Noviherbaspirillum saxi: one gene and its partner. The protein of the gene in region 2 binds, or shares a complex with, the protein of the main gene of each other region. Links are inferred from orthologs where the notes say so. Each region holds a gene or a part of one and is shown on either strand. Other genes may lie near its edges.

Region 1 (3,672 bases), 200 kb from region 2 along the record:
GCCAGCAGGCGACGAGCATGAGGTCATCACGACCTTTTCTCCGTCGTCGACCCTGCCTATCCGTCCGCTGTCTCTGTCGTTTTTACCTATATGAATTCCGCTATCCAGAAATCCAAACGCCTGATCATCAAAGTCGGTTCATCGTTGGTCACCAATGATGGCAAGGGACTGGATAGCGCGGCAATTGCGAGATGGGCCGAACAGATTGCCCAGTTGCGGGCCTTGGGTAAGGAAGTCGTGCTAGTCAGCTCGGGGGCGATTGCCGAAGGAATGCAGCGTCTCGGCTTTGACAAACGGCCGAGCGGCGTGCATGAGTTGCAGGCCTGTGCGGCTGTCGGCCAGATGGGGCTGGCCCAGATTTACGAGACCAGCTTCCGGCACCACAATCTGCGTACGGCCCAGGTGCTGCTGACGCACGCAGATCTTGCCGACCGCGAGCGCTATCTGAACGCGCGTTCCACGTTGTTTACGCTTTTGCGCTTCGGTGTCATCCCGATCATCAATGAAAACGATACGGTCGTCACCGACGAAATCAAGTTCGGTGACAATGACACGCTGGGCGCGCTGGTGGCCAATCTGATCGAAGGCGATGCCTTGGTCATTCTCACAGACCAGAAGGGCTTGTACACCGCTGATCCGCGCAAGGACCCGACGGCCGAATTTGTGCACGAAGCCAAGGCGGGAGACCCTGCGCTCGAGGCAATGGCCGGAGGTGCAGGCACCGGCATAGGCCGGGGCGGAATGCTGACAAAAATCCTGGCAGCGAAGCGGGCCGCGACATCCGGCGCGCACACCGTAATCGCCTGGGGTAGAGAAGAACAGGTATTGACGCGCCTGGCAGCAGGTGAAGCAATCGGTACCCAGTTGAGCGCTCAGACCGCACAGCTGACAGCGCGCAAGCAATGGATGGCGGATCACCTGCAAACTGCCGGCAGAGTCGTACTGGACGCCGGCGCCGTACAAAAGCTGACGACAGAGGGAAAGTCATTGCTGCCGATCGGCGTGATCGAAGTCGCTGGCGAATTCGGTCGAGGTGATGTCATTACCTGTATCGATGAAGCGGGGCGTTCGGTTGCGCGCGGCATGAGCAATTATTCAAGCTCTGAAGCGCGCCGCATCATGCGGCGCCCATCCAACGAAATTCTTGCCATTCTCGGTTTCGTTGAAGAACCGGAACTGATCCATCGCGACAACATGGTCTTGCTGTAAAGGCCGCGGCGGCTCACGCCGCCGGCAACACTCTCTCCAACAACAAGAAGCGCCGCGCTTTTCTTGGCATCTTACCGATAGTTCAAGGATGATAATGGCTTGTTTTCGCGGATCCTTGCGACCATCTGTTCGGCTTTGCCGGCCACCGTCAATTGGTCGCAGAAATAATCCTTGGCCAGGATGGCGTGCTGACGGTTCACTACGTTTCCGGTAATCCGCTCCCATTGATCGCGGCGCGAGCGTGTCCACGAGCCATCCTGCTGGCCGAATGCATACAGCTTGCGCTCATGCGCCTGACAGCGAATACCTTCATAACTGACATTGCGCGCTCCGCTTTCACTGGTTGCGACCAGAGTATAACGAACCACGCCATCGCTACCAACCGCCACCGAGCTGGCGTCGATCGAGAACGACTGCGATGGACTCGAATAAAACGGCAACAGGTTTTCGGCTTTGGGTGCTGCGGGAAGTTGAATGGCAATTTCCTGCCAAGGCTTATCTTCGTCGTTGAAATCTTCTTCAAAGCGTGACTGCGCATGTGCGGACGCGGCAACAAGCACCAGCGTGCACACCGCGGCCGCACGGAATACTCCTGCAGGCATTGCAATATCCTTTCTGCTGTTCTGTTTGCCATGCCGGATTGTGCGGCATGGCTTGGGAATAACAGGTGCAAGCGTGATCGCTTGCGCCATGACTATTCCGGTTTTGGTTTGACTGCAGGCACCTGTGCTTCCGCCGCTGTGCGGCCGGCGTGGTTTTGCCGAAGATAGCGGGCGCCATGGCGCTGGCCGCCGCCGTGTCCGTGCGACGGCCGTGCCAGGAATCGTGACAATTCCTGCAATGCTTTTTGGTAAACATCGCGCTTGAATTCGATCACGACATCCAGCGGAACCCAGTAATCGTGCCAGCGCCATGCGTCGAATTCAGGGTGGTCCGTGCCTCTCAGATTGATATCGCAGTCGCGGCCGACCATACGCAGCAGAAACCAGATCTGCTTTTGTCCGCGGTAATGGCCGCGAATTTCCCGTTTGATGAAGCGGTCAGGCACTTCATAACGCAGCCAGTCGCGTGTCCGGCCGACGATCTTTACATGTTCGGCCTTCAGGCCAACTTCTTCCTCCAGTTCGCGGTACATTGCCTGTTCGGGTGTTTCTCCGAACTTGATGCCGCCTTGTGGAAATTGCCACGAATGTTCGCGCACCCTTTTTCCCCACCACACCTCGTTATGGGTGTTCAGCAGGATAATGCCGACGTTCGGGCGGAAGCCTTCACGGTCCAGCATGTTGCACCTCAAAACTTTCTGCGGCTAGACGACCCTCATCGTTACAAATTTTGCAAACGCCGCTTGGCGCAGGCATCAGCCGCCCCCCGTTTTCGGAAGACAGCGTGAATCAAATATGTCGGTAATGGATGCATCAGCCAGCTAATCCTTTAAAATTGAGTTGATTATAACCCTCTCTTTTTAAAAAGAATTCACCGTCATGCGCGCATCACGATTTTTTATTTCCACTCTTAAAGAAGCTCCGTCGGACGCGGAAATCATCAGCCATAAATTGATGATGCGCGCCGGGATGATCAAACGCCTTGGCTCCGGTATTTACACCTACATGCCCATGGGTTTGCGCGTGATTCGCAAGGTCGAAAACATCGTGCGCGAAGAAATGAACCGCGCCGGCGCGGTCGAGCTTCTGATGCCGGTCGTGCAACCCGCTGAGCTGTGGCAGGAAACCGGCCGCTGGGACAAGATGGGTCCGGAACTGATGCGGGTCAAGGACCGCCACGGCCGCGATTACGCGATACAACCGACCTCGGAAGAAGTGATTACCGATGTGGTGCGCGCCGACATCAAGTCCTACCGCCAGCTGCCCGTCAACTTCTACCATATCCAGACCAAGTTCCGCGACGAACGCCGTCCGCGCTTCGGTCTCATGCGCGGCCGCGAATTCACCATGAAGGATGCGTATTCCTTTGACCGCGACGTGGCGGGCATGCAGCAATCCTACAAGATCATGTACGACGCCTATGTCCGCATCTTCGACCGCTTCGGCCTGCAGTTCCGCGCGGTAGCCGCGGATAACGGCGCCATCGGCGGATCCGGTTCGCATGAATTTCATGTGATTGCCGATATCGGTGAAGATGCGCTGGTGTACTGCCCGCAATCCGACTTTGCCGCCAACATGGAAGCAGCGGAAGCCGTTGCGCTGTCAGCATCGCGTCCTGCCGCGTCGCAGGCACTAGTCAAGACGCCGACGCCCGGCAAGGCCAAGTGCGAACATGTAGCAGAGCTGCTCAAGCTGCCGCTGTCGCACACCGTGAAATCGATCGTGTTGACGGTGGAGAAGGAAGACGCCGACAAGGAAGTCTGGCTGCTGCTGTTGCGCGGCGATCATGAACTCAACGAGGTCAAGGCGAGCAAGGTGCCCGGCCTCGCCAACTATCGCTTCGCCAGCGAAGGTGAAATCG
Region 2 (4,256 bases):
TCCGGAGACTGCCTTCTTTTTCGCCCGGGGATGAGCGGCATCGTACACCTGCGCCAGCCGCTGGAAATCCAGCGAGGTATATACCTGCGTGGCGGCGATCGAGGCATGTCCTAGCATTTCCTGCACCGCGCGCAGGTCCCCCGAGGATTGCAGCACATGCGATGCGAAGGAATGGCGCAGGACGTGGGGATGCACGTTCGCCGGAATGCCCAATGCCTGCGCATGGGCCTTCAGACGCGTCTGCACCATCCCAGGCGTGACCCGCTTGCCGCGATCGGACAGGAACAAAGGGTGCGGGTCCAGTCGCACCAGGCTATCGCGTACCGCCAGCCATGCGCGCAGCGCTTGCAATGCATGGCTGCCGACCGGCACCTTGCGCTGCTTGCTGCCCTTGCCGGTGACATTGACTTCGCCTTCGGCAAAGTCGATCCAGCCCGCCGATTGGTATTCGCCGTCCTTCACGAAGCGCACGTCCAACGAAGTCAGCTCGGAGACACGCAAGCCGCTGGAATACAGCAGCTCGAACATTGCGCGATTGCATAACTGGGGAGGCGATTGCGCATCCTTGCCCGGTGTGCTTTGAGCGACGACGCGCACCGCGTCATCGGCCGACAGCGCCTTGGGCAGCGGTTTGCTGCGCTTTGGCGCCTTGACGCCGTCGACCGGATTCGCCGCCAAGGTCTCCTGGTCGGCCAGCCATGCGAAAAAGCCGCGCCATGCGGACAGCTTGCGGGCGATCGAGCGCGGGTTCAAGCCTTTCGCGTGCAATTGCGATGCGAACTTGCGAATATGAAAATGACCGACCGCCGCCATGGCCGGCGCGCCGGGCAACGCGTCTACCATGACGGTGAGTTCGCGCAAGTCGCTCCGGTATTCGGTAACGGTGCGCGGCGACAGCTTGCGCTGTTTTTCCAGATGCTCGACGTAGCCGGCGATACGGGCCCGGTTGGTCTCGGCAGACACGGTATTCTCAGTCAAGCAGGCAATTCATCGCGGCGCTGGCGATTTCGGCAATTTTCGACAGGTAGTCGGTCGCCATTTCGGTGCCGAATCGGCTTGGGTCGGACGAACCCAGCACCAGCAAGCCGAATGCTTCCGGTGCGGCGCCGATGCGCAGCGGCAGCATCGCGATCGATTGTATCGATTCCGCGTCTTCCAGCCAGGAGGCAGCTTCAAAGTCTTGATTCGGGCCGCAATAAGGCGCGGTCAGACCGTTGCAGAAAATTTTTGCATCTTCCGATACCGGCGCGGCGAACCAGGTATGCGCGAATTCTTCTGCCACGCCCCAAATGCGCAGCGTGGCATGGGGTACCGAGAAAATCGTCTGCAGGCCGCTGATCAAGGTATGCGGCATGTCGACATCGTTACGCGCCAGCAGCAGCGAACGGGTCCACTCCAGGAATTTTTGCGTGATCGCGTCGTTTTCCTGCGCAATGCGCAACAGATCCGCCATCCGCAATTCATGGATCTTGATCTTTTCGCGCAAGACTTCCATCTGGCGTTCCTGCAGCGATACCGCACGGCCGGCGACCGGGCTGGTCAGCTTGACGCGGGAGAGCAGTTCGCTGTGCTCTTCAAAGAAATGCGGATTGTCGGACAGGAAATCGGCGACAGCGTTGGAGTCCAGTTCGTAAGTCATAGCGCAGTTCGGTTAGGTCGCAGTGTGGAAGGCGTGATTTTAACCGACAACCCTCGATGCAGGACGCTGTATCAAGGGCGCAGGGATGCCGGAGCCTGTCGGCCGATGACAGGGCAAATCCTTGTTCAGATGTCGATTTCGCCTTCAAATACGGTAACGGCGGGACCGGTGAGCAACACCGGCGCTGCACCGCCATCCCAAGCGATCGATAATTCGCCACCGCGTGTCGCGACCGTGACCGGCGAATCCAGCAAACCGCGCCGGATTCCGGCGACGACCGCGGCGCAGGCGCCGGTGCCGCACGCCAGCGTTTCGCCGGCGCCGCGTTCGAACACGCGCAGCTTGACGGCGTGGCGGTCGACTACCTGCATGAAGCCGGCATTGACGCGCGCGGGAAAGCGCGGATGGTTTTCAATCACGGGACCATCGATGCCAACCGGTGCCGCATCGGCGTCCGCCACGACTTGAACCGCATGCGGATTGCCCATCGATACCGCTGAAATCCAGATGGTCTTGCCATTGATTTCCAGCGGCCACAGCATATCCTCGTGCTCAGCCCGTGCCTGCAACCCGTTCGCGTCGAACGGTACACGAACGGCGTCAAGGATGGGCGCGCCCATGTCGACCGTAATGCGTCCATCCGCTTCCAGCCGGGGTTCGATCACGCCCGACATGGTTTCGACCTTGATCGCGCGCTTGTCGGTAAGGCCCTTGTCGGTCACGAATCTCACGAAGGCACGCGCGCCGTTGCCGCATTGTTCGACTTCGCCGCCGTCGGCGTTGTAGATGCGATAACGAAAATCGACGCCATCGGATTGCGGCTTTTCCACCACCAGCATCTGGTCTGCGCCGACGCCAAAACGGCGGTCGGCCAACGCTTTCCACTGTTCCGGAGTGAATGTTACCTGCTGGTTAACCGCATCGATCACGACGAAGTCATTGCCGGCGCCGTGCATTTTTGTGAATTTGAGTTTCATGCCGAAATTATAGTCTGGCTGCTTGCGTCGGTTGCCGCTTGCATCCGTCGTTCATGCGTTTGGAGCGTTTGCCGCGTAGAGACTCGGCACACCGGGCGGCCGGGTCTTGAAGCGTTTGTGCGCCCAGAAGTATTCAGATGGCGCTTCCATCACTCTTTCCTCGATGAATGCATTCATGCGGCGGGTGGCCGCCACCATATCGGTCCCCGGATAGTCTTCCCACGCGGGATAAAAGCTGACTTTCCAGCCACGGTAATTCGGCAGGAAAGTCGCCACCACGGGAATGACCTTGGCGCCGGTCGCACCAGCGATACGCGCCGGCGCCGTCAGCGTGGCGGCGGGAATGCCAAAGAAAGGTACGAATTCCGCATCCTTTTCGCCGAAATCCATATCCGGCAACATGAAAAACGGCAAGCCATCGCGCATTGCACGAATGATAGGTTTGACGCCTTCAGCGCGGGAGAACAGTTTCACCGGACGAAAACGCGAACGTCCCTTGCGCAAGGCTTGATCGAACACCTGGTTTTGCTGGCGGGTATAGATGGAGCACAAGGCCGAATCGAGCATGACGGCTACGCCGGCCACATCCAGGCATACGAAGTGTGGGCAGAGCAGAATGGTCGGTCCTGATCCTATCTGGTCCAGCGGCACGCGCGGCTCGACGACCAGCAAGCGCTTCAGGCGCGCTTCCGACGCCCACCAGAGCACGCCGCGTTCGAGCACGCTGCGCGCATACGCCTGGAAATGTCTCCTGGCAATAGTGCGGCGCGCCTGATCCGACACTTGGGGCATGCACAGCCGCAGATTGGTCAGTGCGATATTGCGGCGCGAGCGCACAAGGGCAAACAGCAGCGAGCCGATCCCTTCGCCGATGCGCCCGAGCAAGGGCAGCGGCAACCAGTGCAGCAGCCACATCAGGCCTAACAACAATCTCATGAGTGGCCTTCTTGTAAATGGGGTGGGGTGACGCCGTCAGGAACCTTGTAACGGTTATAGCTCCAGAAATACTGCGCCGGACTCTGTGCGATCAATTTTTCCATCGCGGCATTGATCGCGCGCGCCTGTTGTTGCTGGGTATCGCCGAGCGTTTCGTCAAAGGCAACGAAGCGCATCACATATCCAGCACCGTGCGGCAGGCGTTCGGCATAAGTCAGGATGATAGGCGCGCCCGATAGTTGATGCAGCTTGACCGGCAGCGTCATCGTATACGCCGGTTTGCCAAAGAATTCGGCCCACACGCCTTCGCCATGCTGCGGCACCTGGTCCGGCAGCACGCCGACCGGTTCGCCCTGCCGCAAGGCTTTGAGCAGCATGCGTACGCCCGACAGGTTGGCTGGCGCGAGGCGCAACTGCCCGCGTGCGCGTGCGCCTTCGATCAATGGTTTCAGCGCTTCCTTGTGCGGAGGGCGGTAAAGCACGGTCAATGGTGTCTTGGTGCCAACGATTTGCGCGGTGATTTCAAAGCAGCCCAGATGCGGTGTCAAAAATACGACACCGCGTCCGGCATCAAAGGCGGCCTGCACGATATCCCAGTTTTCGATACGGGTGCTATCGATCACCCGCTGTGGCGGGGCACACCAGACGAAGGGTAGTTCCAGGATGTTCTTGCCTGCTTCCGTAATTGCCGAAGATAAATGGTC

The links. The genes of interacting proteins can lie anywhere in the genome.
Region 1: the proteins of dapF (region 2) and D3871_RS03860 are in contact, whole or in part, in a solved structure (PDB 5YGU), measured with the Escherichia coli proteins. The link is inferred for Noviherbaspirillum saxi from one-to-one orthologs.

Annotation. Positions count from the first base shown.
Region 1 is NZ_QYUO01000001.1:789,044-792,715, forward strand. What follows is about bases 698-3,672. They hold D3871_RS03860 (RNA pyrophosphohydrolase), read right to left. Parts: upstream 2,492-3,672; coding sequence 1,904-2,491; downstream 698-1,903. Other genes in these bases: proB (glutamate 5-kinase), read left to right, coding at 698-1,209; D3871_RS03855 (CNP1-like family protein), read right to left, coding at 1,281-1,811; D3871_RS03865 (proline--tRNA ligase), read left to right, coding at 2,691-3,672. In the rest of the region: more of proB, read left to right, coding at 91-697. UniProt on the Escherichia coli protein: Master regulator of 5'-end-dependent mRNA decay.
Region 2 is NZ_QYUO01000001.1:586,661-590,916, forward strand. What follows is about bases 691-3,550. They hold dapF (diaminopimelate epimerase), read right to left. Parts: upstream 2,617-3,550; coding sequence 1,765-2,616; downstream 691-1,764. Other genes in these bases: xerC (tyrosine recombinase XerC), read right to left, coding at 691-978; D3871_RS02910 (DUF484 family protein), read right to left, coding at 971-1,639; D3871_RS02920 (LpxL/LpxP family acyltransferase), read right to left, coding at 2,668-3,550; D3871_RS02925 (lysophospholipid acyltransferase family protein), read right to left, coding at 3,549-3,550. Also shown: more of xerC, read right to left, coding at 1-690; more of D3871_RS02920, read right to left, coding at 3,551-3,552; more of D3871_RS02925, read right to left, coding at 3,551-4,256. UniProt on the Escherichia coli protein: Involved in the succinylase branch of the L-lysine biosynthesis and in the biosynthesis of the pentapeptide incorporated in the peptidoglycan moiety. Catalyzes the stereoinversion of LL-2,6-diaminopimelate (L,L-DAP) to meso-diaminopimelate (meso-DAP).